DNA from 3 places in the Shewanella cyperi genome. Region 2 is predicted to be linked to each of the others. Evidence: predicted binding sites of a transcription regulator. Region 2 holds the regulator's gene; each other region holds the start of a gene.

The links. Region 2 encodes sigma-54, which starts transcription at its own class of promoters, with help from an activator protein. Its sites were predicted from a motif close to GTTGGCACGNNNNTNGNNT; they were not measured.
Region 1: a site for sigma-54 is predicted at 3,288-3,306, ahead of JYB84_RS07025 (nitrate reductase). Genes of this name have one in related genera too.
Region 3: a site for sigma-54 is predicted at 6,303-6,321, ahead of JYB84_RS14730 (P-II family nitrogen regulator). Genes of this name have one in related genera too.

What each region holds. Positions count from the first base shown of each region.
Region 1 covers NZ_CP071501.1:1,652,100-1,662,457, reverse strand. Annotated here, with positions in the region: gene cobA (uroporphyrinogen-III C-methyltransferase) at 1-513, opposite strand, end outside; gene JYB84_RS07025 (nitrate reductase) at 506-3,253, opposite strand; gene JYB84_RS07020 (cytochrome c3 family protein) at 3,481-3,834, opposite strand; gene JYB84_RS07015 (group I truncated hemoglobin) at 4,235-4,714, opposite strand; gene JYB84_RS07010 (hypothetical protein) at 5,903-6,268, shown strand; gene JYB84_RS07005 (IS110 family RNA-guided transposase) at 6,611-7,738, opposite strand; gene JYB84_RS07000 (hypothetical protein) at 7,861-8,319, shown strand; gene JYB84_RS06995 (hypothetical protein) at 8,415-9,059, shown strand; gene JYB84_RS06990 (MAPEG family protein) at 9,140-9,556, shown strand; gene JYB84_RS06985 (OsmC family protein) at 9,592-10,059, shown strand; gene htpX (protease HtpX) at 10,228-10,358, opposite strand, start outside.
Region 2 covers NZ_CP071501.1:3,446,594-3,456,951, forward strand. Annotated here, with positions in the region: gene mlaF (phospholipid ABC transporter ATP-binding protein MlaF) at 1-502, opposite strand, end outside; gene JYB84_RS15310 (calcium/sodium antiporter) at 686-1,651, shown strand; gene JYB84_RS15315 (KpsF/GutQ family sugar-phosphate isomerase) at 1,680-2,657, shown strand; gene kdsC (3-deoxy-manno-octulosonate-8-phosphatase KdsC) at 2,657-3,205, shown strand; gene lptC (LPS export ABC transporter periplasmic protein LptC) at 3,202-3,762, shown strand; gene lptA (lipopolysaccharide transport periplasmic protein LptA) at 3,749-4,303, shown strand; gene lptB (LPS export ABC transporter ATP-binding protein) at 4,300-5,031, shown strand; gene JYB84_RS15340 (RNA polymerase factor sigma-54) at 5,145-6,626, shown strand; gene hpf (ribosome hibernation promoting factor) at 6,656-6,943, shown strand; gene ptsN (PTS IIA-like nitrogen regulatory protein PtsN) at 6,947-7,390, shown strand; gene rapZ (RNase adapter RapZ) at 7,387-8,241, shown strand; gene JYB84_RS15360 (HPr family phosphocarrier protein) at 8,228-8,503, shown strand; gene mgtE (magnesium transporter) at 8,603-9,967, shown strand; gene JYB84_RS15370 (hypothetical protein) at 9,976-10,353, opposite strand.
Region 3 covers NZ_CP071501.1:3,332,742-3,343,099, forward strand. Annotated here, with positions in the region: gene aroG (3-deoxy-7-phosphoheptulonate synthase AroG) at 1-220, opposite strand, end outside; gene JYB84_RS14705 (lipase family protein) at 733-1,590, shown strand; gene JYB84_RS14710 (DUF4785 domain-containing protein) at 1,600-2,868, shown strand; gene JYB84_RS14715 (tetratricopeptide repeat protein) at 2,911-4,071, opposite strand; gene JYB84_RS14720 (hypothetical protein) at 4,156-4,488, opposite strand; gene JYB84_RS14725 (ammonium transporter) at 4,656-5,906, opposite strand; gene JYB84_RS14730 (P-II family nitrogen regulator) at 5,918-6,256, opposite strand; gene JYB84_RS14735 (hydrolase) at 6,528-7,070, shown strand; gene narQ (nitrate/nitrite two-component system sensor histidine kinase NarQ) at 7,193-8,902, shown strand; gene JYB84_RS14745 (response regulator) at 8,895-9,524, shown strand; gene JYB84_RS14750 (YacL family protein) at 9,552-9,926, opposite strand; gene JYB84_RS14755 (zinc transporter ZntB) at 10,082-10,358, shown strand, end outside.

The DNA.
Region 1 (10,358 bases), 1.8 Mb from region 2:
CCAATGGCGACTGGCATTGCCGCCAATTTGGCGACCCGTGATCAGGGTGACCGAGCGCGACTGCCCCCTGTGGGTCAGGGGGATCATGGCAGCGGCACCGCAGCCCAGGGCCGCACTGACACCGGGCAGCCAGCGACAATCAATGCCCCGTGTCAGCAAAAACGCCGCTTCCTCGCCGCCGCGGCCAAAGACGCCGGGATCGCCGCCCTTGAGCCTGAGCACCCTGAGTCCCTCACCGGCCAGCGTTGCCAGACACAGGTTAATCTCATCCTGATGCGCCGACTGGCCACCGGCTCTTTTGCCCATGGCAATGCGCCGGGCCCCGGGATTGGCCAGCGCCAGCACAGACTCATCCACCAGAGCGTCATACACCAGGGCATCACAGCGGCGCAGCAGCGCCAGCACATCCAGGGTCAGACTGCCCACATCACCACAGCCGGCCCCCGCCAGTACCACAGTGCCGGGTAAAAACTCGCCCCCAAGGGCGCTAATCAAGGACGTCAGATCAGCCATGGGATACCTCCACAGACATAAGAAATTCATCGGCAATGGCCCTGACTTCACCAAGACAACTGCCACAGCCACTGCCGCAGCCCGTTTGCTCACTGGCCCAAAGCAGTGGTTCCGCACCGTCCGGACATTGTGCCAACGCCGTTTCAATCCCCTGACGACTGACGCCCCGGCACAGGCACACCAGGGGGCTGTCACCCGCCAGGACCTGGGACTCCAGCGTCTTGAGCAGCGCGCCGTCAAGCGGCCTGCCCACCATGGCGGCAAGGGCAATATGGTCCAGTGGCAAATCGCCCTTGGCGGAGATATTGAAACCGGCCAGGGTTTCGTCGCGGATCCAGGCCTGCAACCAAATCGTCTTCTGGCCAGCCTTGAGCTGCCAGCGCAGAGCCTTCAGCTGCCAGCCCAGGTTGCCCTCGGGCGCGGGCGTGACTCCTGATGCAGGCGTTACCCCGGGAGGAAAATAAAACACCTCGGCAGCGCCGGACTCAAGACACAGTTTCTGGCGCCTCAGATACTGCTGCTGCCCGGATGCCTGTTCACCGTAGTGCACCAGCTTCCAGAGGGGCCCGAGGGGGCTGAGCCTCACCTTTTGCCCCTTGAAGGCGGGCTGACGGGAGATGGGATCCACCTCGGCGGCAACCACGGCATTGACACCGGAGCCAAGCTCCTGCCCGGTCCAGTGCATGGAGACAAAGGGATGGCCGGGTTTCAGGCTGTCGTCCTTTTTCACCGGCAAAAACAGTTCCGCCTTGGACACATTCTTTAGCTCCGAGGTCTTTACCGCTACACCATCGGCCTGCTCTGCATGTTCTTGCATAGCCAGCGCGACCAGATCCCCCTCTTTGAGCGCGAGCGCTTGCATATCTTTGGGGGCCAGATAAAGCTGCGGCTCCCATTCCTGGCGGCACAGGGCGGCAACGTGGCCGGTGCGGGTACGGGTATGCCATTGATCGCGACTGCGGCCCGAATTCAGTTGGAAGCAGCCCGGCTCCAAGGTGAGCCTGGCCGGCCTTTCATTGATAGCCGGCGCCGCCTTGATTGCCGGTAAAGATGGTATGACTGCCGGGGGTACAAAGCGCGCCCGGTCATCCTTGAATGCGAATCGGCCATCGGTAAACAGCCGCGGCTCTTGTGCGCCCACGGGCCAGCGCATTGGCGCCATGGCCTCGTAGGCCTCATCGCTCAAAGTGGCGAGCGGTGAGATATCGAAGTGTTTTTCCGGGAAGGCGCCTTTAACCACAGCGGACAACGCCGCATGCTCACGGAAAATAGCTGCCACTGAGGGATAGTCAAAACCGCCGTAGCCCATGGCCTGCGCCAGTGCGCACACCGCCTGCCAGTCGGCCCTCGCCTCCCCCTTGGGCGCTCTGAAGGCCCGCTGGCGGCTGATGGTGCGCTCCGAGTTGGTCACAGTGCCGGACTTTTCCGACCAGCCCAGCGCAGGCAACAGCAGGTCCGCCAGCTGCGCCGTGTCGGTATCTGGGGTGATATCCGACACCACCACGAAGGGACAGGTTTGCAGCGCCCGCTGCACCAGTTCCCGGTCCGGCAACGACACCATGGGGTTGGTCGCCATGATCCACACGGCCTTGATTTTACCGTCCGCCATGGCCTGGAACAGTTCGGTGGCGGTGAGTCCCGGCGCATCCGGCAGTTGACTGCCGGGCCAGAAACCGTGCAGCAACTGCCGCTCGGCGTCGCCAAAGGACAGGTGGCAGGCAAGTTGGGTCGCCAGCGCCCCCACCTCACGGCCCCCCATGGCATTGGGTTGCCCCGTGAGGGAGAAAGGACCGCAGCCCGGCTTGCCAATTTGCCCCAGCAGCAGATGGCAATTGATGATGGCATTGATGGTGTCTGTGCCGCTTACCTGTTGATTCACCCCCTGGCAAAAGGCGGTGACCACTTTATTGCTGCGATACAAATCCACCAGCTTCTGCAGCTCAGGCAGGGACAGCCCCAGGGCCCGGGCGGCGGCGCCTGTGTCTGCGAAGGCAGCGTCCAGGCTGGCCAGGGTGGCATCAAGCCCCTGGGTATGGGCTTCGACATAGGCGGGATCTACCGCGCCCTGACGGGATAATTCCAGCAATAGCAGGGAAAAAAGCGCAAGGTCCCCACCGGGTGACAGGGAGATGTGCCAATCGGCCTGGGCGGCTGTGGCGGTTTTCCTCGGGTCAATCACCACTATTTTCGTGCCACGGGACTCACGGGCACGCAGCAATCGCTGAAACAACACGGGATGGGTCCAGGCGGCGTTGGAGCCCACCAAGACCACCAGCTCGGCCTGTTCAAAATCCTGGTAACAGCCGGGCACCAGGTCTTCACCGAAGGCCCGCTGATGGGCGCTGACCGCCGCCGACATACACAGGCGGGAATTGGTATCCACGTTGGCCGTACCCCAAAAGCCCTTGGCGAGCTTATTGGCGACGAAGTAATCCTCGGTCAGGAGTTGCCCGGAAAGGTACAGGGCCACGGACCCGGGGCCGTGATCGCGGATGGCCGCAGAAAAACGCTCAGCCATCAGGGCAATGGCCGAATCCCAGTCCGTAGTTTTGCCGTGAAGACGGGGGTATCTCAGGGCGGATGGCAGCGGCAAGGTGTCCAGCAGGCGCTCACCCTTCTGACACAAGCGCCCCAGGTTGGCACTGTGGCTGGCATCCCCATGCACCCCCTTGCCATCCGGCGCAATGCTGACACCACAGCCAACGCCACAGTAAGCGCAGGTAGTGTTGACTTCTCTCACAGGCTTCTCCCATCTCGTATTGGAGAGAGGAGACAGGCAAGGGACAAGCCAATGTTTATCTATTTGATTTTAAGGGATTTTAAAAACCATTCATTCGACCCACGTACCACAAGGGTGCAAAGCTTGCACCCTTGTGGTTCAGCGATGCGGCTTGGTGTTTCCATTCAGGCTGGTTGCCACAATAAAAAACGCCGGCGGTTGGCCGGCGTTTAACATTATCTGTGCTGTTATTTTTTCAGCGTTGATTCTGCAGTACGGCCATCGTCATGGCACTCCTCACAGGTTGGACGCTCGCCCACTTTCATCTCGTGCTGCACGTGACAGTCGGTACACACAATTTCACCGTCGTGTGGTTTATGTACTTCATCACCTTCGGATAGTGGCTTGTGGCAGGACACACACTTGTCATTTTCGAACATGCCGTCTTCGGACATGGTCTCGTTCTGGTGGCAGGCCTCACAACCATCCTTGGCAGCATGGAAGTCGGATTGCAATTGGTCATCGGCAGCAAACGCTGCGGGTGACAGGGACAACGCCGCCATGGACGCTGCGAATAAGGCTGATAACAGGATTTTGCTCACGTTCAATTCCTCCAATCTTGACGGTCTGTGGCAGTTCTTATGGGGTTGCTGCCATCGGCCGCCGTGCAATGGCGAGCTTTATTTGCCCTTGCCGGGCCAATAATTTCACCATCCGGGTGTCCTCACTTTAACAAGCCAACATACGAAAAAATGTGCGCTTTATCATGTAACCAACTGCTTCAGTGAGTATTTTACACGGGCTATCACCTCCATGTGGCTTAACCATAAACGAAAAATGGTTATTTAGCCAAATATATCATTGTGGGTACTCGGCCCTGGTTACATCTAAGAATTTCTCCCCGTGCCGATTCAGTAACAGCCCCTTGGAGGCGGTAGCTTTTTGATTATGTAAAACAAAAAAACGAGCCATTCGACTCGCTTTTCATACACGCGAAATAAGCTAAGACTTGCTTATCACTATGTCGGCCTTGGTTGAGGCCATAATATCCAGCAGCTCCGCCGTTTCCTGCTCCGGCACCTGATGCTTGGCCAGAACTTGCTTGAACAGCGCTATCATACGGTCCCATTCATTCTCGGTGATATTTAGATGTTGATGGGTTTCTCGCATCGCCCGACCACGATACTCGCAATCTCCTCCAGTGACCTGGCACACCATGGAGGTCACCCTGTACTTAAGGTAAGCCACAGGCACCCGCTTGCGGGCTGCATCTATGGCAGGATTGCGGTTAAGCTCATCATCCACCACCAACACATCCAGAAAATCGTTCACCACCACGCTGATGGGCATAAGGCCACCCAACCTGTCATACAGTGAAGGACTCGGAGTTGCCGGCTCGGCGTTATCGCCTTCGGCCATCACGGGGAAAACCGCCATTGAGACGGCCAACCAGGCCCAGAGGAAAAACTTGGATTTAATCATATTCACCTCGGCACAGGGGAGCCCGTCGCCACATCCCCTCACAAAAACAGCTTTCGTTGTCCCGACGCAGACAGCAGGCTCCGCGGGCAGCCATTGCACCATGGCTTAGCGGCGCCCTGAAACACACCTGAATTAAACAGTTTAGTCGACTGCCGGGGTAATATCCCCAGGGGTCAGATTGTTGATTGAATGGATCTCGGCTATTCCCGGCTCCCATCCGCCCCGATACCCAGTGTCGGCCTGACACCTAGCCTTCCCTATATCTGGGAACATACCCGGATGGCGACATAGTAAGAAGAGCAGCAGTGGCAGCTTGAGAGCCGCCGCAGCGCCAATCGAATCATGGACGGTGAGCTGGCTGTTAAAAAAGGAAGTTATCCGTGGACAAGCCAGGCACCTTGCCCGGGTGTGGGCTCGGCGCCCGCGGTTTGAGACCCACGACTTTCTGCCGCTGGCACAGCGGCTATCTTTTGCCAGCCCAGCAACTTCCGGCATCAAATGCAATTAATCACCTGCCGTGGGCTTTCGCACTGCCACACCCGTGACACGCTGTGAACCCTTCCCTGGGCGCTCACCGGCGACGTCCGTGTCGCCGATGGTCACTGGTGCGGCAGTGCCAATTTTGGGTGTTCCACTCAGGCAAATGTGCGGCCTCAAACCAAAGGCAAAGAGGTACATCAAATTTCTGCTTGCCGAACAGCAAACATCTCTGCCAAGATGCTGATTCAAGGAGATAAAACAAGGTTTAGGGACGAAGCACACTACTTCAGCCCGTGCGGTAGCCATGTTATTCCAAGGCACATAGCAGGGCCTAGGGCCTGCATCTATGTCATGCAATAGAGAGTGCAACCGTCGGATTTTCCAAACTCTGAATGACTGAGTGTGTACAGTGCTTTTGTACAGTCGTATTTGATATTGGGGAAACAGGCACCGAAAAAGCGCATAAACCTTGCGCGTTAATTTTAAAGCGATTAATAAAAGTCATTTTAAATTAATGTCTTATGCTTTAAGGGATAGTGTTAATAGGTTTAGAAACCGCGCATGCGCGTTTTGCTGCCAGGTATATTTGAACCAATTTCAATTTCTATCATGAATACAAAAATTTAGCGTTGCGCGTTCACACTCCTCCGAGGACTAAAACGCGCATGCGCACTATACAGCTGTTAGTTGCCAAAGAGAGAATGGTGCATGATTCAAAACGAGAAGGATTTTATTGCTTGGATTGATGGGCAGTTGAACGAAAATATTCCCAGCCAAATTGTTGCTTTCAATATCAACATATATGAATCTCCGTTCAATATTGAAATAGTTGGTTCTAGTGAATTCGACCCTGATAATGAAGATTGGGCATGTAACGAAGACTGGATTCCAGAAAATCGATCAGTATCAGTTTCTAATTCGATCTTCGGTAATTCATGGGAAGAGGCGCAGGAAAATATTCTTGCAATGGCTAAGCTCTATTTTCAATCCAGCTCAAAAAATACGCACAAGCTAAAAGTTGTAAAAGCTTTTGCAGTGGGCTTCGTTGACGGTAACCTTAGCTATGTACTGTAAGCAACTAACAAGCAAAGGCAGCATCGCCCTGCGGGCTGGACGCGCTATCGCGCGCCGCTGCTTTGGGCGTTGATATGATTTCCTTTGTCAAATAGATAATAGTGTCCTTACCGGAGGGCCAAAAACGCTCCGGTAAGGACACTCTGGCAGACGGGCTTGGGCGAGTAAGTGTCGGCGGTTGACCTTGCTGATATCCGCGAGTTTGGTTATTCGCATTACTTGTGTTCGCCGTTGGAGCCTTGCCTCAGTCTAGGAGCGCGGATGTGACCGCTTAACGCCCTCGAGGGTTGCTCGCACCGCTGCCGCAGCCCGGTACTGCCAGAGTGATTGCTTAAATCAGCTTCAGAACGCTTGTATTGGTTTCTCGGCGTCAAAGCCCTGCGCCAGGTCCCAGATGTAACCGGTCAGCTCCCGTGCCACCGCAGTGACCACCTTGTTGTACTCTTTGCCCCGCGCCTTCAGGGCATGGAACCGTCGGCACAGGCGTTGCTGCACTTCCCAGGAGCGGGTTTGCAACTTGATGGAATGCGCCTGCTGACGACTTTCCAGCTCCCGCGAGACCCGGGCTGGAAATCGATAGGCCCACGCCGATTCGATTAAGATGCGCCTGGCATGACCATTGCCACATTTGGTGATACCACCCCTTCGTTCCCGCTGGCCACTGGAGCGTTCACTGGGTGTCAGGCCGACAAAGTTCATTAAGGAACGCGGCGAGGCAAAGCGCCGCAGGTCACCCAGCTCGGCCAACAAGGTCATGGCGGACAGAAAACGCACGCCCCGCAGCACCGTCAGGCGCTGCACCAGCGGATACCAGCGCCAGCTTTCAGCCAGGCTTTGCAGTTCTAACTCCAGCCGCTGCAAGCGCTCATAGCGCTCGGTCACGGTGTGGATGTAATGCTGGAAGGTAATTTTGCTGGCACTTTCCGGGAAGCTGATATCCGCCAGATGACGCCGATAGGCTTCGGTCCAGTGTTGGCGACCGCTGCAGGGGTGGCCATGACGCAGCAGGAAGGATTTCAGCCGTTGCCGCGCCTGACGCAAGTCGAGCATGGCATCCTCCCGGCAGCGGATAAGGTCGCGGATGGCCTCGTCCCGTTCGTCCGGAACATAGATAGACTTCAAGTCACCACTGCGGGCCAGTCTGGCCAAGGTCATGGCATCGCGTTTATCGGTTTTGACCCGGTCTCCCGGGGCCTTGGGGATGAGCGCCGGCGCTACCACCCAGCATTCAATGCCACGGCGCAACAGATGACGATAGAGCCAGAAACCGCAGGGACCGGCTTCATAAATGACGCACAGCTTGCTGGCTTTGGCTGTTTGGTTTTTAAAGAGTTTATCAAGTGAACGCAGGTTGGTTGGAACAGTGCCATGGTAGTGCACTGTGTCAGCCGGCTTATCAGAAACCCAGGCCACGTCAGTGGTCTCCTTGTGCACGTCCAAACCGATAAAAAGTGTGTTAGCTTTAGACATGTCGGCCTCCTGTGATTGTTTGCCTATTGGATCAACAAACAGTGTGGCTCTGGTTTAACTAACCCACGAGAAAACACGGAGGCCGACACCTGCACAGGGAATCATTATGTCTATACGACTTGATGAACACTCAAACCCAATTCAGCGATTTATACAGCGCATTCAGTGGTTACCCTCTTAAATCGAAAATCGAAGGGTGCCCTCATTGTGAGCTGCAAAGTGCAGATGATTTATTGCACAAAAATGATTTGACCCAGCTAGCATGGGATGATCTTCAGCTCTTCATTGCTCAAACCATGACAACATTTGGTGACGTAGACGATTTCAAACACTTTTTACCCCGTATCTTTGAGCTTTACATCACGGATTATTGGAACGCGCCATATGATTTTGGATTATTTCTCTCAAAGCTAGAGTATGGTGGTTGGACTACATGGCCTCAGAGTGAAAGAGAATCTGTGATAAGGCTGTTTGACCGTTGGGTAATGGGACTAAAGGAATCTAGCTTAGAGGAAGATAGAGAGTTGCTAGAGGATATTGTTGCAGACATAAAATGCTATGAGGTTAAGTTTGTCGTATAACCAAGCCAGCCAGCGCCGCTCCCTTCGGTCGCTGGACCTCGTTTCACTCGGCCGCGGCTGGCGGCGTTAGCTTTCAGAGTTAATTAGGTGCTCATGTGGAAATAATTGAACATTTAAAATCCTTTAATAGAAAAGAGCGCTTTCATCTTGTTGGCCAATTACTGGGCAATACTGAATTTAACCTTGATCCAAATATATTGCAGAAAATTCTTGACTTATTGCATTTGGACACACCCATATCCTACTTTTCTGCAATGGACTATCACTTAGATTGGATATACGCAAGTTTAGAATTAGCTCATGTTCATGGAAATAAACCTAGATCAAGAGTTCCCTCGTGTATCAAAGCTACCCAAGAAGATGTCGACTTTTTATTGGCTTTTGGGGATGAATCTGGAAAAACCCACATTATTATGATCGAAGCTAAAGGAGATACATCTTTTACTAATAAACAGCTTCAGAGCAAAGCTAATAGGTTAAGTGCTATTTTTGGTAAAGATAATGAAAAGTGGAGTAATGTTGTCCCACATTTTTTAATTTGCAGTCCAATTAAACCAAATCGACTAAAAATAAACAACATTCCATCTTTTATGCTTAACAAAAATAATGACAACTTTAATTGGTTTAGACTCGACATGCCCTTAAACCAAAAAAAAGTCACTCGTTGTCATCCGGACGGAAAGGCATCCGAAGATGGTGAATTCTGGAAAGTAGATACTTTAAGAAACTCAAAAAGCTAACAAACAGTTAAAGAGGGATGCTGAACTTACGGCGTTAAGCTACAAATGGTTAATCAACGGATAGCGCGAGGCAAATAGGAATGAACTCACCAACGATAATTGCTTTTCTAGGATTCATAGCATGGGCCCTGTTTTTGCTTGTTCTGATGGAGTCTATTCGTTCAAAAATGGTTATTACCAAAGAGGTGGCTCCAAACGGGTTCAATCCTGAGAACTCCAATTTGTCATCATTTATGCAGAGGTTGGCTCGTGCTCATGCAAACTGCATAGAGGGTCTGCCAATTTTTGGCGGCCTGATGATTGCGGCGCTAGTTACTTCTAATGCGGCCATTACAGACCCGCTTGCGTATATATTTCTGGGCGCAAGGATAGTTCAGTCACTTATTCATCTCGCATCATTAAGCCCGACAGCGGTGACAATCAGGTTTAGTGCATTTGCTGTTCAAATGATTATTGGTGTCTACTGGTGTTATAAGTTACTAGAGGCGCTGCTGTAATGAGAGCGCAGCTTAACCATTCAAAAGGAGATGAGATGTCTGAGTACTGTGCATCGGTAAAATGGAATCGCGGTGAAGATGAAGCCTTTGTCGATAATAAATACAGCCGTGGTCATGTATGGGAATTTGATGGCGGTGTGCGCGTACCTGCCTCTTCGTCACCCCATGTGGTACCGCTTCCCTACTCCGTTGAGACTCACGTAGACCCTGAGGAGGCCTTTGTGGCTTCCTTATCCAGTTGTCACATGCTTTTCTTCCTTTCAATCGCAGCCAAAAAGAGATACGTAGTTGAAAGCTATACAGACGATGCGCTGGGTATCATGGAAAAAGATGACTCGGGTAACATCGCCATGACCAAGGTGACGCTGCGTCCCAAAGTCGCGTTTTCGGGCGCTCAAATCCCTTCAAGGGATGAGCTCGAAAAAATGCATCACCAGGCACATGAACTGTGTTTTATTGCCAACTCGGTTAAAACACAGGTCGTCACAGAGATCATCGATTGAGGCGTTGTGACTCTGCAGCCGTTGTCTTGTCCGGAGCAAAAAGCAAAGTATGGAAATCAATGCCATTGCTGCGCCATAAGAGATAGCCAATGTCGCTGAGTTCGATGCTGAAAATTAAAAAAGGAGGCCGCTGGCCTCCTTTTTGTTTGACGTCTTTGACGTTAATTATCAGTGACTTTTCAGTGCTGCAATGCGCTTTTCCAGCGGAGGATGGCTCATCATCAGCTCGGCCATGGAACGCTTGCCATTGATACCGAAGGCTGCCATTTGGGCAGGCATGGCACCTGTCTCTGGGCCGG
Region 2 (10,358 bases):
ACATCACCATTTCCGGCTCCAGCGCTATGGCGCGGGCCAAAGCCGCCCGCCTTTGCATACCGCCGGACAATTCATTGGGCATCAGGAAAGCAGCACCGCGCAGTCCCACGGCCTCCAGCTTCATCAGCACTATGCGGCGGATGATGGATTCCGGCAGCCCCGAGTGCTCCCGCAGTGGAAATGCTGTGTTATCAAACACATTCATATCGGTAAACAGGGCACCGCTTTGGAACAGCATGCTCATGCGCTTGCGCAGTTCAAACAGTTCGCTGCGGCTGGCCTGATGCACATCGACACCATCAAACAGCACCTGGCCCTGATCCGGAGTCAATTGACCCCCTATCAGTTTCAGCAGCGTGGTTTTACCTATGCCACTGGGCCCCATGATGGCCGTCACCTTGCCCCTGGGAATGCGTAAACTGATATCGTCATAAATAATCCGCTCGCCGCGGCTAAATCCCAGATTACGGATTTCGACCAGCGTACTGGCAGTTTGATTCATAGTGGATTCCGGTAACTGAAATGGGGTGACATAGGCCTTCCTGGCGCTGTGCTGAAGAGGGGCAAATTGTACGGAATTGCACAGCAGGCTACAACCGCCTGCATACTAACTTCCTACTGATACTTTCAATTTGCCTGATTTCCAGCGAAAATGCGCCTTTATCACCCGTATTATTGTGAATAAATGTTATTCAATATTTTCCTGTTGGTTACAGGCTTGGCCGTTTTGGTGTGGAGTGCCGATAAATTTGTTTATGGTGCCGCCGCTTTTGCCCGTAATTTAGGGCTCCCGCCCATTCTTATTGGTATAACCATTGTGGGTATGGGAACCTCTGCGCCTGAGATGTTTGTCGCCGCCACCGCCTCCATGGAAGGTATGATGGACACGGCCATTGGTAACGTACTGGGCTCCAACATCGCCAATATCACCCTGATCCTGGGCCTGACGGCCTTGCTGGGTGCCATAGGTGTCAGTTCCCAGACTCTCAAACGGGAAATTCCCATGATGCTGGGCGGCACAGTGCTCGCAGGCGTCTTTCTCCATGACAAGATTTTGAGCCGCAGTGAAGGAATGATGCTGCTGGCGGTTTTCCTGGCCCTGATGGCTTACCTCATCTGGCACGCCTTGACCAGCAAGGAGCAGGATCCTTTGGCCGATGAAGCCGACAGTGAGATCCCCAAGGATGTGCCTACACCCAAGGCGCTGATGTGGCTGGTTGTGGGTATAGTGCTGCTGCCACTGGCTGCCAACTGGATGGTGGAAGGCGCCGTTGGTATTGCCCGGATATTCGGACTGTCTGATCTGGTCATTGGCCTCACCATCATCGCCGTTGGCACCAGTCTGCCGGAACTGGCGGCCTGCGTTGCCGGGGTGCTGAAAAAGGAAGACGATCTCGCCATAGGCAATATCGTCGGTTCCAACATATTCAATATTCTGGCAGTGCTGGCGTTACCGGGCTTGATAGCGCCCGGCGCCATTGACGCCCAGGCTGCCGGACGTGACTTTTACATGGTACTGGCCACCAGCGCAGCCCTGGCACTGCTGGTATTGACCACGGGTCGCAAGCGTCAGTTGCAACGCTGGCATGGCGTCGTTCTACTGCTGCTCTTTGGCGCCTACCAATACCTGTTGTTCCAAAGCCACGCATAGGCACCAGGCAATAACGAGAGAGAGTTTTATGCTAGACAGAAAGCAGCTGCGCCAATGGGGCAGAAAAGTCATCGATATAGAAAAAGCGGCGCTGGACAACCTGTACCAGTTCGTCGACAGCGATGAGTTTGCCGACGCCTGCGAACTGATACTGCAATGCACCGGTAAGGTGATAGTCATGGGCATGGGGAAATCCGGGCACATTGGCAACAAGATATCCGCCACCCTGGCCAGTACGGGTACACCGGCATTTTTCGTGCACCCCGGTGAAGCCAGCCATGGCGATCTGGGTGTACTGAGCAGCAATGACATAGTGCTGGCCATCTCCAATTCCGGTGAATCGAGCGAAATCCTGACCCTGATGCCTGTCATCAAGCGCCAGGGCATTCCCATGATAGCCATGACAGGCAAGCCCGAATCCACCATGGCCAAACTGGCGCAATTGCACCTTTGTATCAAGGTGCAGGAAGAAGCCTGCCCCCTCGGCTTGGCACCCACCTCCAGTACCACAGCCACTTTGGTGATGGGCGATGCACTGGCCGTGGCCCTGCTGCAGGCCAAGGGCTTTACCAAGGACGACTTTGCCCTGTCTCACCCGGGCGGCGCCCTGGGGCGCAAGTTACTGCTCAAGGTCAGTGATGTGATGCACAAGGGTGACGGCCTGCCTTTGGTGGGACACGATATCTGTATTACCGAGGCCCTCTACGAAATCTCCAAAAAAGGCCTGGGTATGACCGCCATTGTTGATGAAGACGGCCGTCTGGAAGGGATCTTTACCGACGGTGATCTCAGACGGGTGATAGACGCCCAGATTAATCTGAGACAAACCCGGATTGCCGAGGTCATGACCCGTAACTGCATCACCACCAGCGCAGACATTCTGGCGGCCCAGGCCCTGAAACAGATGGAAGACAAAAACATCAACGGCCTGATAGTGGTCGATGCCGACAAGCGTCCCATAGGCGCCCTCAATATGCTGGATATGGTCAAGGCAGGGGTGATCTGATGAGAGAAGCACTCTATGGCCCGGTATCAGAGGCCAACTGGCAGAAAGCCGAACAGATAAAACTGCTGATCTGCGACGTAGACGGGGTATTCTCCGACGGTCGTATTTACCTGGGTAACCAGGGCGAAGAACTCAAGGCTTTCCACACCCGCGACGGTTTTGGGGTCAAGGCCCTGCTCGGCGCAGGTATCCAGGTAGCGGTGATCACAGGCCGCAAGTCACAGATTGTTGAGAACCGCATGAAGGCGCTCGGCATCAAGCACATCTATCAGGGCGTGGACAACAAGTTCGAACCCTATGAGGAGCTGCTGAAGCTCTACGGCGTTACCCCCGCACAGACAGCTTATATAGGCGATGACATGGTGGACTTGCCCGTCATGCAGGCGGTTGGCCTGTCGGTTTGTGTTGCCGATGGTCATCCCTGGGTCAGACGCCATGCGGACCTGGTCACTTATCAGGGTGGTGGATTTGGCGCTCTGCGGGAGCTGGCCGATCTGCTGCTGATGGCTCAGGACAAGTTTGATAGCGCCCACGGGATGAGCGTATGAACCGGGTGACCCTGGCCATCATCGCCTTCTTCGGCACCGCGCTGCTGCTCTACTGGCAAGTGCAGTCGAAACAGAATGCGGGCGAAGGCAAGCAAACCTCATCCCAGCTGCTGCCGGACTTTGTCGCCACCGAACTGCGCAGTGTCGAGTACAATGACAAAGGCCAGGTCAGCAGCAAGGTGAGTGCCAGCTACATGGAGCATTTCCAGGCCAGCAACATTACCGAATTCACCGAGCCCGTGTATCTGATCTATCCCAATGAAGGCGCGGCCCAATGGCGTCTGTCTGCCAGTCGCGGCAAGCTCAGCAAAAACAGCGGCAAGGTGGTACTGGAACAGGATGTGCAAATCCAGGCAATCAGCCAACAGGAACCGCTGCAAAATCTATCCACCAGCTATCTGGAGCTGGATTTGAACACTATGATAATGACTTCGAACAGGCCAATTTTGGTCTTCGGCAAAGGATTCAATGTCACCGGCCAGGGCCTGTATGCCGATCTCAATGCCCAGGAAGTCAAACTGCTCAGTCAGGTAAAAGGAAGCTATGAACCCAAGTAAAACCCTGCTGGCACTGGCACTGTGCCTGTGCAGCACCATGGCCACAGCCAAAAACAACGACCTGCTGCAGGAATTGAAAATTGCTGCCGCCACCCAATTTGCCGACATCAAGAACAAGCGGGTGGTCTATGGTGGGCCGGTACTGCTGACCCAGGGCAGCCTGAAGATCACCGCTCAGGAACTCAGTGCCTATACCGATGAAGCCTCAGGACAAAGGGTATTGGTGGCCAAGGGCAAGCCCGCCACCTACAGTCAGACCCTGGATGACGGCCGCCAGGCCAGCGCCAGTGCCAATGAGATCAGCTACAACATGGACAATCGCACCATGACGCTCACGGGCAATGCCAAAATTGAACAGGATGGCAGCCAGGTCAACGCCGACAAAATCATTTATGACATTGAAAAGCAGCAACTGAAGGCCGACAGCAGCCAAAAAGGCGATGAACGGGTGATCACCATCATCAAGCCGGAAAACTATCAGGAACAGTTGGCTCCCAAGCCCGAAGAACAAGAGCAGGATAAGGAGCCGGTTCGCCAATGACGGAACTGATCCTTAAGGCCAGCAATCTGGCCAAAAGCTACAAAAACCGCACCGTGGTCAAGGACGTCAGTCTCAGCGTGCGCACCGGCCAGGTGGTCGGTCTGCTGGGCCCCAATGGCGCCGGCAAAACCACCACCTTCTACATGGTGGTGGGGCTGGTGAAAAGTGACAAGGGCAGCATCCATATCAACGAAGATGACCTGACCCTGGACCCCATGCATCTGAGGGCTCGCAAGGGCATAGGCTACCTGCCCCAGGAAGCAAGCATTTTCCGTAAGCTGTCCGTGCACGACAACATCATGGCGGTACTGCAAACCCGCAAGGATCTGGACCAGGATCAGCGTGAAGAGGAACTGGAGCAGCTGCTGGAAGAGTTCCACATCACCCATATCCGCGACAACATGGGCATGTCTTTGTCCGGTGGTGAGCGGCGCCGGGTCGAAATCGCCCGTGCTCTGGCCGCCAATCCGCGCTTTATTCTGCTCGATGAACCCTTCGCCGGTGTCGACCCCATTTCGGTCATAGACATCAAGAAAATAATTGAGCAGCTCAAGAGTCGCGGCCTCGGCATATTAATCACGGATCACAACGTCAGAGAAACCCTTGATGTCTGTGAAAAAGCCTACATAGTCAGCCATGGCAACCTCATCGCCGAAGGCACCCCTGCCGAGATTCTGGACAATCAGCAGGTGCGGGCGGTGTACTTGGGTGAGCAATTCAGGCTATAGTTAAATTTAGCCTGATCTCTATCTCATTAAGGAAGAGTGCAACTGGCCAGCAGTTCACAAAACTGATAGAAAACAGCTTTCTGATAACAATAACAGTCAAGGATCCGCAGTAGATGAAAGCGTCACTCCAGCTCAAGCTGGGCCAACAACTGACCATGACGCCGCAATTGCAACAGGCCATCAGGCTGTTGCAACTTTCTTCACTTGAACTGCAACAGGAAATTCAACAAGCGCTGGATTCCAACCCTTTGTTGGAGCTGGACGATGACCAATTCGACAGCCAGGAGCGCAGCGATTCAGATCACAGGGAGCAGGACGACTTCTCCGAGCCCGTCACGGCCAGCAGTAACGATGACAGCTCCACCCTGGAAACCTCCGACGCCCTGACCCAGCAGTCCATGCCCGATGAATTGCCCATGGATACCACCTGGGACGAAGTGTTCACCGCCGCCCCTGCTTCCGGCAGCGGCTCCATGATGCGCGATGATGATATGCCCTTCCAGGGAGAGACCAGCGACGGGCTTTATGAACACCTGGAATGGCAAAAGAACCTCACCCCTTTCTCAGACACCGACATGGCCATAGCCACCGCCATCATAGACGCCATAGATGAACGCGGTTACCTGACCCAGACCACGGAAGACATACTCGAAGCCATGGGCGACGATGAAGTGGAGCTGGACGAAGTGGAAGCCGTGCTCAAGCGCATCCAGCACTTCGACCCCATAGGGGTGGCCGCAAGGGACCTCAGTGAATGCCTGCTGATCCAGCTGGCCCACTTTGCCGCCGATACGCCACACCTGGAAAACGCCAAACTGCTGATCCGCGACCATCTGGATCTGATTGCCGCCAGGGACTTCCGCACCCTGATGCGCAAAACCCGTCTGAAGGAAGATGAGCTGCGTGAAGCCATAGTGCTGATCCAGAGCCTCAATCCCCGTCCGGGTGAACAGGTCACGTCCGGCAAGGACGAGTACGTTATCCCCGACGTCTCTGTGAGCAAGAAAAATGGCCGCTGGGTGGTGGAACTCAATCCCGATTGCATGCCCAAGCTCAACGTCAATCAGCATTACGCCGCCATGGCCCGCACCAGTCGCAGTCAGGCTGACAGCCAGTTTATCCGTGGCCATTTGCAGGAAGCCAAGTGGTTTATCAAGAGCCTGGAGAGCCGCAACGACACCCTGCTCAAGGTGGCCAATTGCATAGTGCAGTTCCAGCAAGGTTTCTTTGAGTACGGTGAAGAAGCCATGAAGCCCATGGTGCTGAACGACATAGCCGAAGCGGTGGAAATGCATGAGTCCACCATTTCCAGGGTGACCACCCAAAAGTACATGCATACCCCGCGGGGTATTTTCGAATTGAAGTATTTCTTCTCCAGCCATGTCAGTACGGAAGACGGTGGAGAATGCTCGTCTACGGCCATCCGCGCCTTTATCAAGAAACTGGTGGCTGCAGAAAATCAGAAGAAACCATTGAGCGACAGCAAAATGGCGGAACTTCTGGCGGAACAGGGAATCAACGTTGCTAGACGTACCATTGCAAAGTACCGTGAAGCAATGCTGATCCCGCCGTCAAACCAGCGTAAAAGCTTATAACTCACTGTAAAAACTGGAGGAAAGTGTCTATGCAAATCAATCTGACTGGGCACCATATCGAAATTACAGATTCACTGCGTAACTATGTAGAGAGCAAATTTACCAAGCTTGAACGCCACTTCGAACAGATCAATAATGTGCACGTTGTGCTCAATGTTCAAAAAATGCAGCAGATTGCAGAAGCCAAGCTGCACCTCAATGGTGGTGAAGTGTTTGCCACGTCTGAGCATGAAGACATGTACGCCGCCATCGACGCTCTGATTGATAAATTGGATCGTCAGGTCATCAAACACAAAGAGAAACTGACTAAGCACTAAAAGATGGAACTGAGTACCATCCTGAGGCCGGAGTGCACCACCTGTGCCACTCCGGGCAGTAAGAAAAAGGTACTGGAACTGATCAGCGATATCGCCAGCGCCCAGTACCCCACCCTCTCTTCTCAAGAGATCTTCGAAAGCCTATTGGCCCGAGAAAAAATGGGAAGCACAGGCATAGGCAATGGTATTGCCATCCCCCATGGCCGCTTGAACAGCATAGAGACCCCGATCGCCGTGCTGGTCAAATGTGAAGAGGCCATCAGTTTTGACGCCATAGACAAACAGCCGGTTGACATACTGTTTGCCCTACTGGTGCCATCGGACCAATGCCAGCAGCACCTGAGCACACTCGCCGCCATGGCAGAAAAGCTCAACGACAAGCAAATCCTCAAGCAACTGCGCAAAAGCCAGGATGACGCTGAACTCTATCAGGTGATCACCGGATGAAACTGGTCATAGTCTCAGGTCGATCGGGCTCGGGCAAAACCGTTGCCCTGAGGGTCTTGGAAGACCTGGGCTATTACTGCGTCGACAACCTGCCACTGCCACTGATTGGGCCCTTGCTGGCGCAACTGAAAAGCAGCAATGAACTGGTGGCCATCAGCGTCGATGTCCGCAACCTGCCGGAACAGCACAAGGTGTTGGAACAACAGTTGGCCGCCCTGCCTGCAGGCACGGAGCTGATCAGCCTGTTTCTCAATGCCAGCGACAAGGTGCTGCTCAAGCGCTACAGCGAAACCCGCAGACTGCACCCCCTGTCCAAAAGCAAGATGTCCCTGGCGGATGCCATCAAACTCGAGGGCAAGCTGCTTGAACCCCTGTCACAATTGATGGATCACTACATAGACACCTCCAAACTCAATGTCTATGAACTCAGTGACCAGGTGCGTGAAATCCTCCTCGGCCGCAGCGAGAAGGAGCTGGTGATCATTTTTGAGTCCTTTGGCTTCAAACACGGTATGCCGGCGGAAGCCGACTTTATGTTCGATGCCCGGTTTCTGCCCAACCCCCATTGGGAGCCACAGCTGAGACCCCTGACAGGCCTCGATGAGCCGGTACAACAGTTCTTGGAACGCCAGGTACTGGTGAACAAATTTATCTGGCAGATAGAGAACCTGCTGGAAACCTGGTTGCCCCATCTGGAGCGCAACAACCGCAGTTACCTCACCATAGCCATAGGCTGTACCGGCGGTCAGCACCGCTCGGTATATGTCGCAGAACAATTGGCCAAACGCTTCAGCAACACCAAACACAAGGTCGAGGCACGCCACAGGGAGCTTAATCTTGCCAAGACTTGAACGTGATATCACCATAGTCAATAAACTGGGCCTGCACGCCCGCGCCGCCACCAAAATGGCGATACTGGCCTCCGAATTCAAGGCCAGCGTGACCCTGATCCAAGGCGACAAACAGGCACCGGCGTCCAGTGTGTTGGGACTGCTGATGCTGGAATCCGGCATGGGCAAAACCATGCGCATAGTGGCCGAAGGTGATGATGCCGAGCAGGCCATGGACGCCCTGTGCAACCTGGTCAAGGCCCGCTTCGACGAAGACTGCTGAGTCAGCTCACTCACTGCGGCATTAGACCGCAACGCTTCCCCTCCTGCTGTATCAATAAATTTGTTACCATAAGCCCTTCTATTCTTGGGGGAAGATGCCATGGCGGTAGAACTGCTGGACAATGAACAAACGGAACTCAGGCTCAGCCAGCTCAACCAGGCACTGGGCAGCGGTATGTTTGTCCATGTGCGGCAGATGTTGCTCAATATGGCCGCCTCCGACATAGCCCTGGTACTGGAATCCTCGCCGCCGCGCACCCGCCAGATATTGTGGCAACTGATAGATCAGGAACAAACCGGCGAAGTGTTGGAAGAATTGGGGGAAGAGCTGAAAGATCAGCTGATCCGCCAAATGAGCCCCGAACGCCTGGCCCGGGCCGCCGCCGGTCTGGATACCGACGATCTGGCCTACATACTGCGCAGCCTACCGGATAGCCTCTACAAGCAAGTGCTGCAATCCATGGGCAGCCAGGATCGCAGCCGGGCCGAGCAGGCCCTGGCCTATCCGGAAGAGAGCGCCGGCGGCCTGATGAACACCGACACTGTCACCATCAGACCCGATGTGAATCTGGACGTGATCCTGCGCTACCTGAGGCAGCGCGGCAGCCTGCCGGAGGCCACAGATACCCTGTATGTGGTCGACAGGCGCGACATACTGCTCGGCGGCGTCAATATCGCCACCCTGCTGACCCGGGATCCCAGCACCCCGGTACGGGAACTGATGGATGCGGATCTGGAGGCGATTCCCGTCACCATGACCGATTCCGAGGTGGCGCAGCTGTTTGAACGCCACGACTGGCTATCGGCGCCGGTCATAGATCAGGACGGCCGCCTGCTGGGGCGGATCACCATTGATGATGTGGTGGACGTGATCCGCGAAGATGCCGATCACACCATGATGGGCATGGCCGGTATGGACGAGGACGAAGATACCTTCGGCCCCGTACTTAGAAGCACCCTGCGCCGCTCCATGTGGCTGACCATCAACCTGTTCGCGGCCCTGCTGGCGGCCTCGGTCAGCAACCTGTTTGAAAACACCCTGGAGCAATTTGCCACCATAGCCATTCTGATGACCATAGTGCCAAGCATGGGTGGTGTGGCCGGCAATCAAACCCTGGCGCTGGTGATCCGCGGTATCGCCCTGGGCCACATAGGCCAGAGCAACTCCCGCTGGCTGCTAGGCAAGGAACTGGCCATTGGATTTCTCAACGGTTTGCTGTGGTCAAGCCTGGTGTGCTTGGCCATCTGGGTCTGGAAGGGCGAATGGCAGCTGGGGGCCCTGATTGGCGGCGCCATGTTAATCAATATGACGGTTGCCGGTCTGGCGGGGGCCGCCATTCCCTTGCTACTGAAGAAGCTCAAGGTGGATCCGGCACTGGCCGGCGGCATGCTGTTGACCACAGTGACCGACGTCATCGGCCTGTTTGCCTTTCTGGGACTGGCGACCCTGTTCCTACTGCACTGATTAAGCAATCAGCCCCAGCGCACCGAGGGCATGGACTCGGCAGACAGCACGGAAACACATTCCTTGCGGGTCACAATCAGAAATTCATTGAGCGCCTTGCCACCGCTGGCCATAAAGCCGCCGCGGTTGGACTCGAGCGCAAACCAACCGCCGTCCGACAGCTGATACAGCCAGCCATTTGACAGGCTGAACTCGGCCCAAAACTCCAACAGGTCGCCTTCGTTAAGCATCCGCAGTCCCTGAATGGAGTGAAAGCAGACTTCCACCAGGCGATTTTCCACCTTCAGGCACAGGGACAGGCCATCCAGATCATAATGCAGTGATTGCAGGTACACCTCATCACCGAGGCACTCGACGGCAATAGGCAGGCCTTTGGGATCACTCATGCCAC
Region 3 (10,358 bases), 110 kb from region 2:
CGCCGTATTCCATGGCCGCTTTGGGATCGTGGATAGAACAGGGACCTATGACCACCAGCAAACGGTCATCCTGTTTGCCCAGGATCCTGTGAATGCTATTGCGGGCATTAAATACCGTGGCTGAGGCGGCTTCGGTGGCCGGAAATCGCTCCAGAATGGCAATCGGGGGCAACAACTCTTTGACTTCATTAATCCGAACATCATCATTCTGGTAATACATGGTAATTCAGGCTCCAAAACCGGGGTTAAGCAAAACTCTCTCTATTTGCAATGACTCAGTCAATTTAGCCAGTATTGCCATCGTTAGCAATCAAGTTGATATTTTTTCAAGAATATAATTTCAATTAATTGTTTTATAAATATTTTTTCGTTAGCAATTTTAAACATACCTTATAAAGCCTTGGTTTGCGGACAGACAGTGGGATCAGACGAAAACAGGTAGAAAAAGTCTAACCTCCTGCTGCTCAAGGAATATTTTTTTCATCTGTCACCCATGATGTTTAAAACAACACCGCACGCCATTCTCATTAGCTAATCAAGCCGTAACAAGCGCTTATCACTGCCGATTTGAAGGCTGAAACAGCTGCCTTCCCAGCGAAAAATACCGCTCAAAAATTAGGCTTGCGCCAAGGCAAATGTTAACGCTAGGTTACAAAAACAGGTCAGACGTCAGACGTCTTACCTGTTCAACAAGACGTTATAAAATCAACACTCTAAAAGAGAAATAAGCCAATGAAGATCTCCAACACATTAATGTTGCTGGGTCTGTTTGCTGTCAGCCCCCTGAGTCAAGCCGTCACCGGACTAGCCTTTGTGCACGGTACCGGTAAACAAACCGATGCCCTGAACGACTACTGGACCAGCGAATTTGTCAATTCGGTGCGTCAGGGTCTGGCCAACAGCGGCAACTACACAGTAATCAACTGCGATTTCGATCAATACATGTGGGACGAAGCCGCCTCGGGTTGCCTGGTTAACCAGCTGGGGCAATTTATCGATGCCAAAAACATCGACAGCCTGATCCTGCTGACCCACTCCAATGGCGGCAACATAGTCCGCTGGGTCCTGTCAAATCCTACCTGGGATGCGCGCTACCCCAAGATAGTTAACGCCACCAGCCGGGTGATTGCGCTGGCACCGTCCAGTGCAGGCACACCTCTGGCGGATGCCGTAAGTGAAGGCAATGTCTTTGAAACCTCCCTGGGATGGCTGCTGGGCTACGACAGTGATGCGGTCAAGCAACAGCAAGTGGGCTGGATGAGTTATTACAACAGTACCTGGCTCCATGGCACCAGCGGTCGTCCCGGTCTGGGTAAGCCATTCGAAACCGTGGTGGGCTCAGATGTGGACTCGGCGATTTGGGACAGCGACAGCTATTGTGCCGGCTACCAGTACCAGGTCGCGCTGGAAACCACCCAAAACTGGCTCGACAGTTGCTCCGATGGCTTCCTGAACTGCAGCTCTCAGAGCGCCGCCGGCACAGTGTGGTTTACCGACAAGCAGAAAACTGCCGGTGCCGAGCCTTTGAGTCATCAGCAAAGCCGCCGGGCCTGTTTCAAGCTCGACAGCCTGATCCGCAATCACATCTAGGAGAACAGCATGCATACCATGACAAAACTGGCCACTGCATTGGCCTTGCTTGGCCTGGTGTCTGCCTGTCAGCAGGAACGGGCACCACAAGAAGAACAGAACCAGACCGTCAGCAAGGATCTGCAGCTGGCGCCACCGGCACAGGGTGATTTGACGGCTGAGGTTATCGCCGAGCCCAATCTGCCGGGACTCAATGCGTCCCGGGACAAGGTGAGCTTTGTCCAGCCATTGGGACAAGTCTATGTACCTCAACACCCGGTATTGACGCAGCAAAGTCAGAGCGATGAGTATTGGATGAATGTGACCGGTGCACAACTCAACCAGGGTCTGAACCTGCCCATCAGCCAAGCCGGGGCCATGATCCGTGTCGCCGCCCGTGCCGATACCAGTTCGGGCGCCCTGATGCAGGCAGAACCTGTGGCCCCCCAGGACATTGAACTGACCGCTCCCAAAGAAAAACAGGCCAATCGGCAATTGATACGCTCATTGGCGGATGCGGATGCCCTGACCAGCGCCGGCCTGGATGACAATTCAGCGGCGCTGCAGATGTCGGCACTGGCACAACCGGGCAACTATCTGCTGCGGGTCAGTAAAGTCCTGGTGCCCTCGGCCAATTATCTGGTGAATGTAAAAGAGAAAAACAGTCCCTACCAGCTGACGGCCCAGGCTCCGGTCATGCTGGCACAGGGCGAAAACCAGATGCGCCTCGGCCTGTCATTGAGCGGCAGTGACAGTTTCGAGGTGTTGGGCGCAACGCTGCGGGATAGCCGGGGTCAGGTAACCTCTTTGTCCTTGAACCACCAGGATGACGGCTGGCAATTGGCTATGCCTGAAATGGAGGTCAGCTCGAACGCCGGGTTGAGCGAAATCCTGGTGGATGTTACCGCCAAGGTGGGTACTACCGCGGTAAGACGCACAGTCAAAACAGTGTTCAAGCCCTACGTTGCCAGCGCCAGATTAACCGACACAGTACTGAGCCTGTGGCAGGACGATATCCCTCAGCAACTGAGTTTTAACCTGGAGCTCAAGAGCGAGGGGCGATTCACCTTGGGCGCAGTGTTCACCGGCACCAATGGCAAGGGAGAGGAAATAGCGATATTCAGCACCCAAGTCGCGGCCTGGGTTACCCCGGACAATCCTCTGCTGGTGCTGCCACTGTCACCAAACCTCATCAAGGCCAGCGGCCTTCAGGCACCATTCCATTTACGGGAATTGGAGCTCAGGGATCACGGGCAAATGGCAAGATTGAGTTTCCAGCAACAGGCCCTCAGTTTCTGAGGTCCTGGCCTTAGTCAAAAGCGCCCCAATCGGGGCGCTTTTTTAATGATGTTCCATGGCATTCAGTTTGGATTGGTAACGCTGCCGATCGCCATCGCGGCTCAATGCCAAAGCTTTTTCCAGACTTTGCCTGGCCTTACGCTCATTGCCCGTGGCCCAATAGGCCTTTGAAAGACCAAAATAAAATTCGTGTCGATAATCGGCTTTCTCCACCGCACGCAGATACCAGGTGAGAGCCTGCTGATACTCGTGGTCGGAAAAAGCCTGCTGGGCCATATCATAGTAGTAATATGGGTTGCGGATCCTGGCGAGCTCCAGCACCTTGTGGATCTCGGCCCATTCCTCCAATCGTTCCTGCTCTCCCAGCAACAAAGCCAAGTTATACAGGGTCGTCAGATCCTCCGGCGTGTACCTCAAGGCCAATCGATAGGCATCCTCAGCCCAATCCTCATGACCGCGGTAGCGATAAAGAATGGCGAGCGTATTCAAGGCCGGAGTGAAGTTCGCCTTTTGCTGTAAGGATTGTTTGACCAGAGCATATGCCCTGTCCTGCTGCCGCTGCACCAGAGCTTCCGCCGCCAGATTGTTGTAGAACATAGCCAGCAGCGTTTGCCGGTTGAGTTTGTTCTTGGCATAGCCGCGCATGGCTCTTTCAGGGAGGAAATCCACCTGGATAGCGTCGGGTCTGAAATATGCTACGTTCTTTAATTCAGGGGGCAATAATCTAAGATTGACGTGGCCGTTAAGCAGGTAAAACTCCCCCTGCTGATCCCAAACAGGTTCCACCAACACTTCCTGAAACTCAACCGGGACATTCAATAGGTCAGCCATGGCGGCAGTTAATACCACCAGTGACATGCAATTGCCCTGGCGTTCCTTGTAGGTCACAGAGGCAATGCGGGTGTAGTTGTCATAATACTTAAAGCCCCCCTTATCAGCATTTAGTTGCCCCGCCAACCATTCGTGAGCGCTGACACTATTCCCCGTACCAAAATGTGCCCGCGTAAAATCACGCAATAACTGATCCCGGGCTTCCTGAGGGAGGGAAAAAACTTCTTGAGGCGTTGGAATGTCCTTCACAGACTCAAAAATATCGTCATGCCAATAACTATTAATATCAACAGCCTGTACTTTCGCGTTATGACTACAAGCCCCAAGACTCAAGGCACTCAGCAAAATAGCGGAAATAACTATGGGTTTCATACTCTGCCCCTCAGGAAAAGCATCCTTCCCAGAGACTAAGTCAGGTTCACAACAAAGTCAGCACAAAAAAGTTACAAAACGTGTTCAGTCTTTATGCTGACCCCATAAATGGGGCTGAAGCTGGATAAACACTCTGACACCACGTCGGTTCACTGGATACAGCAAACTGTCGCCACAGAGATAGACAGGCCCCTTCAGGGTCAGGCAGCCGATGGGCAAGGAGTGCCATATCCGTTGTTGCTCCGCCAATTTCAGGGATTGTTGCCGCAGCCATTCTTCTGCCGCCTGATCCCGCGCGGCAAAGGCGTCGAATGCCTGAGACTCCCGTCTGACTATGACCTCTCCAGCCATGACCTGACCAGCTTGGGCCAGAAAGAGGCCTAACAGCAATATGCCCTGTATGAATCGATATGCCATGACTCTCTCTCAATGGGTACTTATAAATTGAGCATAGCCACTGCCAGCGTTACCGACAGGAATAACGGCGGGCCTTGAACTCACATTCCCAGCCTGGGTCGCCAAAAAGCCCCGGAAAACAAAAAGCAGATCCGGGGATCTGCTTTTTTATCAAACCTGACTCTCAATCAGCCGGCGCTTTTCACTGTGACAAACTCAGGATAGGCGTCGATACCACAGTCCGATGCATCCATACCGTTGTATTCTTCTTCCTCGCTGACGCGGATCCCCATGGTGAGTTTCAAAGCCAGCCACACCAGCAGTGAGGCGGTAAAGACCCAGGCAAAGATGGCACCTATGCCGATAAGTTGCCCCAGCAGGGTAGCATCCGCGTTCGACAGGGGCACCAGCAGCAGGCCAAACAGACCGGCCACACCGTGCACAGAGATAGCGCCAACCGGGTCATCGATCTTGACTCTGTCCAAGGTAACAATGGCAAACACCACCAAAGCACCTGCGATAAGGCCAATGACCGCCGCCAAGCCGAGAGACGGAGACAGGGGATCCGCTGTGATGGCCACCAGACCGGCCAATGCACCGTTAAGTATCATGGTCAAATCTGCCTTGCCCCAAATCATCTTACACACCACCAGAGCGGCGATGGAGCCGAAAGCAGCAGCCGAGTTGGTGTTGACGAAAATCTTGGCCACAGAGGCGGCGTTGGCAGCATCGGACACCATCAGCTGTGAGCCACCGTTGAAGCCGAACCAGCCCATCCACAGGATGAACATCCCCAGGGTCGCCATCGGCAGGTTAGAGCCGGGGATCGGATTGACCTGGCCATTGGGACCGTATTTGCCACGACGGGCACCGAGCAACAGGACTCCAGCGAGCGCGGCTGCAGCCCCGGCCATGTGCACAATACCACTGCCGGCAAAATCAACGAAACCGGCCTTGGACACAAAACCGCCGCCCCAGGTCCAATAGCCTTCCACAGGATAAATGACCGCAGTCATGACCACGGAGAACGCCAGGAAAGCCCACAGTTTCATGCGCTCGGCCACGGCACCTGAGACTATCGACATGGAGGTCGCCACAAACACCACCTGGAAGAAGAAATCCGACTCCAGGGCATGGCTGGCATCCTCAGCCTGGCTGCCTATCAGGGCGCCGAAGCTGGGCAGAAAGCCTCCCTCACTGTTATCCACATACATGATGTTGTAGCCCACCATCAGGTAGGTAATGCAGGCAATGGAGTACAGACACACGTTTTTGGTGAGGATTTCCGTGGTGTTTTTGGAGCGCACCAGACCTGCCTCCAACATGGCGAAACCGGCCGCCATCCACATCACCAAAGCACCGGATACCAGGAAATAAAAGGTATCCAACGCAAATCTCAGTTCGGCCACCGTCAGGCCCAGCTTAGTAATTTCTTCCATCTTGGTCCCCCTTAAAGCGCTTCTGTGTCTGTTTCGCCGGTCCGGATACGGATCGCCTGTTCCAGATCCATCACGAAAATCTTGCCGTCACCAATCTTGCCGGTGTGAGCGGCGGCGGTGATGGCCTCCAGCAACAACTCGACGTTTTCTGCCTTGGTGGCAATGTCCAACTTAATCTTGGGCAGAAAGTCCACCTGATACTCGGCACCGCGGTACAGCTCTGTGTGCCCCTTTTGTCGACCAAAGCCTTTCACTTCGGTCACTGTCATCCCCTCAATCCCCATACCGGCGATGGCCTCACGGACATCATCCAGTTTGAATGGCTTGATGATTGCGCTGATCAGTTTCATCCCAACCTCCAACATAAGCTGTCGTTATCAAATTGTGACAAAGACAATTCAAGCATCGGGCCAGATATTCAATTCATTGTTTCTAAAAAGGTAAATAATAATTAGCGCATAAATGACGCATAAAAACGCACCTTTTTAGTGCATTTATGCAACCGCTGCCCCATGTTGGCGCAGGGCCAGGACACGGTCTCATACACTGGACCTAAGCAGTATTGGCTTTCACGCTTAAAAGGCGTTTACTGGAATAAAACGCAGACAGGAGAAACAACTTATGTTGATGGAACATCAGGCACTGCTGCTGGTGGTGGATGTACAGGGCAAGCTGGCCCGCATGATGCACGACAGCGATGGCTTGCACGGCCAATTGGTCACTCTTATCCGCGGGATAGGTCTGTTCGATATTCCCACCCTGTGGCTGGAACAATTGCCGGATAAGCTCGGCGCGACCTCAGAAGAGCTGGCCTGCGAACTGCGCCAGCGTTGCCAACCCATAGCCAAGGCCCACTTCAGTGCCTGGCCCAACGCCGAGTTTCGCGACGCCCTGACTCTCAGTGGCAGACGCAAGGTGATCCTGTGCGGCATAGAGACCCACATCTGCGTCTACCAGACCTGCCGCGATCTGCTGGACGCAGGTTTTGAAGTACATCTGGTCGCCGATGCTGTGGGTTCACGCACCGAAGCCAATCGGCAACTTGGCCTGGCCATGATGCAACAGGCCGGAGCCACATTAACCAACGTCGAATCTTTACTGTTCGAGCTGCAACACGAAGCCAGCGGTGAACGCTTCAAATCGCTGCTACAACTGATTAAATAATCGACAACACAAATAAAATGGGGCCATAGTCGTGGCCCCTTTCACATTTTCGCGCTTCAAAGGATGTGTTGCAGCAAAAGCTAATGTAAAACAGAGCTTTTACCACACCGAGAAACGCATTTATGAACAGGGGCAGTCTCACTTCCAAGATCCTCGGCCTTATGCTGACCCTGATCCTGCTTTCTTCCGGATTGGCCCTGTTTGCCATCGCCAATCTGTCCTACAGCCTGGGGGATGCCAGAGCGGTGAACGCCTCCGGCTCATTGCGGATGCAGAGTTACCGGCTGATGCTTTACACCCACGCGGGCAAGGAGCAGCTGCAAGCCAAAATCCAGGAGTTTGAGGCCACGCTCAACTCAGATGCGCTCAAACGCTCTCATGACTGGACCAGTCCGGAGCGCTTGCGGCAGCAATATTTGCTGGTTCAGAACAAATGGCAACATATGAAGCAGCTGGCCATGGCCGAAGATTCCGGGCGCTATGGGGCTCTGTTGCAGGATTTTGTCGACACCATAGATCTGCTGGTGCTGGAAACCGAACTCCACGCCGCCTTCAAACTGAAACTGCTGGCCGCCAGCCAGGCCATGGGCTTGGGACTGATGCTGCTGGTGGCCTTTTTCGCGGTGCGCTATACCCGTCGCAAGGTGGTGGTACCGCTGCAGCAACTGATGCACTCGGCCAACACCATAGCCAAAGGCAATTTCGATGTGCAGTTGCCCGAAACCGAATACCTGGAGCTGCAGGCGCTGACCCACGCCCTCGACAGCACGGCCAAAGAGCTGTCGGCACTCTATGGCGATCTTGAACATCAGGTACAGGAAAAAACCCGTGCCCTCAGCCGTGCCAACGGCGAACTGGCCCTGCTGTATGACACCCTGGTGATGCTCCACGGCAAACAACCGGATTATCGGGCCCTCAAGCCCGCCCTCGACAAGCTCAAGCAATTTGAAGCCATGCAATACCTGCGGCTGTGTATCAGTCATGGGGACGAGCAACAGGAAATCATCACTGCCGATGGTGGTTGGCCCGAAGAGGCCCTGGCGCAATATCACATTCCGCTGACATTCGAAGGCAGCGTCCTCGGCAAACTGGAGTGTATTTCTGCCCGCCCTTGCAATGGCCCTCTGCTGGAAAACTTTGCCCTGATCCTGGCCCGTAGCCTGCTGCTATACCAGGCGTCGGAACAGAAGCAGCAACTGGCTTTGATGGAAGAGCGCGGCGTGATAGCCCGCGAACTGCACGATTCACTGGGACAGGTGCTTTCGTACCTGAAAATCCAACTCAATTTGCTGCGCAAGGGCCTGGATGATTGCTGCCTGAGCCCCCAGGTAGAACAGCAACTGAGCGAGATCAACGAAGGGGTCAGCGCCGCCTATGTGCAACTGCGGGAGCTCTTGTCCACCTTCCGCCTGACCATCAAGGAACCCAATCTGCAACATGCGCTCGAGGCCATGCTGGAACAACTGCGTAACCAGACAAGCTGTGAAATAGTGCTCGACTACGGGCTGGAGCAACAACTGCTGGGCGCCAATCAACATATCCACATACTGCAGCTGACCCGTGAGGCCACACTCAATGCCATCAAGCATGCCCAGGCCAAACGCATAGAAATTTGCTGCTGTAAAAATGATGCCGGCTTGATTAACATCAGCATCAGTGACGATGGCATAGGCATCAATCATTTACGGGAAAGGGACAATCACTTTGGCATTGGCATAATGCAGGAGCGAGCCGCCAAGCTCAGCGGTCGCCTGAATTTCTCCGGCAATGCCGCCGGTGGTGCCACTGTATCCCTGACCCTTCCCCCTCATCAGGAGACAAACCATGGGTAAACCCTATTCAGTGCTGGTGGTCGACGACCATCCACTGCTGCGCAGAGGCATCTGCCAATTAATCAATTCAGATCCTGACTTCACCCTCCTGGGTGAGGCCGGCAGCGGGATTGAGGCCCTGAATATGGTGGGCGACAATGAACCCGACATCATACTGCTGGATTTGAACATGAAGGGGATGTCGGGACTCGATACCCTCAGCGGCCTGCGCCAGGAAGGAGTGACCGCCCGGGTAGTAATTTTGACAGTGTCCGATGCCAAGGCCGATGTGATCCGACTGCTGAGGGCCGGCGCAGACGGTTATTTGCTGAAAGATACCGAACCGGATTTATTGCTGGAAAAACTGAAACATGCCATGCAGGGCCACAGGGTGATCAGCGAAGCAGTCGAGGCCTACCAACTGGAGCTCAAGCAGGCCGCCGATGAGGACGAGTGGATCAACTCACTGACGCCACGGGAAATGCAAATCCTCACCCAGCTGGCCGAGGGCCTGAGCAACCGCACCATTTCCGAGCAGCTGCATATCAGCGAAGGGACGGTTAAGGTCCACGTCAAAAACCTGCTGCGCAAGGCCAACGCCAAGTCCCGCACCGAAATGGCGGTGCGTTACCTCAACCGTTAATGGCAGGGTGACAGCCGCGGGCATGGCTCAGCGGCTGTCATTAACAAAAAGCTGCCAGCTTTCAAGGGCATGTTGAAAGTCTTCCAGGCCGCAGCTGGCCTCGGATTCACTGTCATACATGGACATGCCTTCGTCCAGCTCATCCAGACTGTCGTAGCCCAGCACATTGGCAAAGATCCTCGCCTGCTCGGCATCGAGCTCCAGGGTAAAATCGCGACCAATCTGACGCCACTCTCCATGCCCAGCAGCCTGCAGCTGGGCCACCTTGGCCAGCAATCGGGTGCAACCGTCACTGTCTTCCCCCAGTTCCTCGCAAAACCAGCGCCCCATGACCTCATGTTCCATGCTGAAATTGGCAAACAGGCTGCCATCGAGACTGTTGCGGCGAAACTCAAACTCCATCGTCTGTTCCTGAAAAGCAAAAAATATCTTCCAGCAATTTTATCCCAAATCCGCAGGACTTGCTTCCGGGACTGACAAGTGCCGGCTCACAGGCTTGAGCTTGGGACAGGCCCTAAGGTAAGTTAGCGTTATCACAACCGAATTTGGAACGGCTTATGCGCAAAGGATTTATCTATTGCCTGCTGCTCAGCGGCGAGCGTGCCGGCAGTTTGCTCAGCTTTGAGGAGCTGCAGGCCTGGACGCCGGAGCAAGGGCTGCTGTGGGTTCACCTCAATTACGAGGAAACCCATGCCCGCGAATGGCTCTACGGTCAAACCTTGCCAAGGTTGGAAATCGATGCCCTCTTGACCCGGGACACCCGCCCAAGGGCCATAGTGACCGAACAGGGCATGCTGCTGGCGCTGCGGGGCGTCAACCTCAATCCAGATGCGG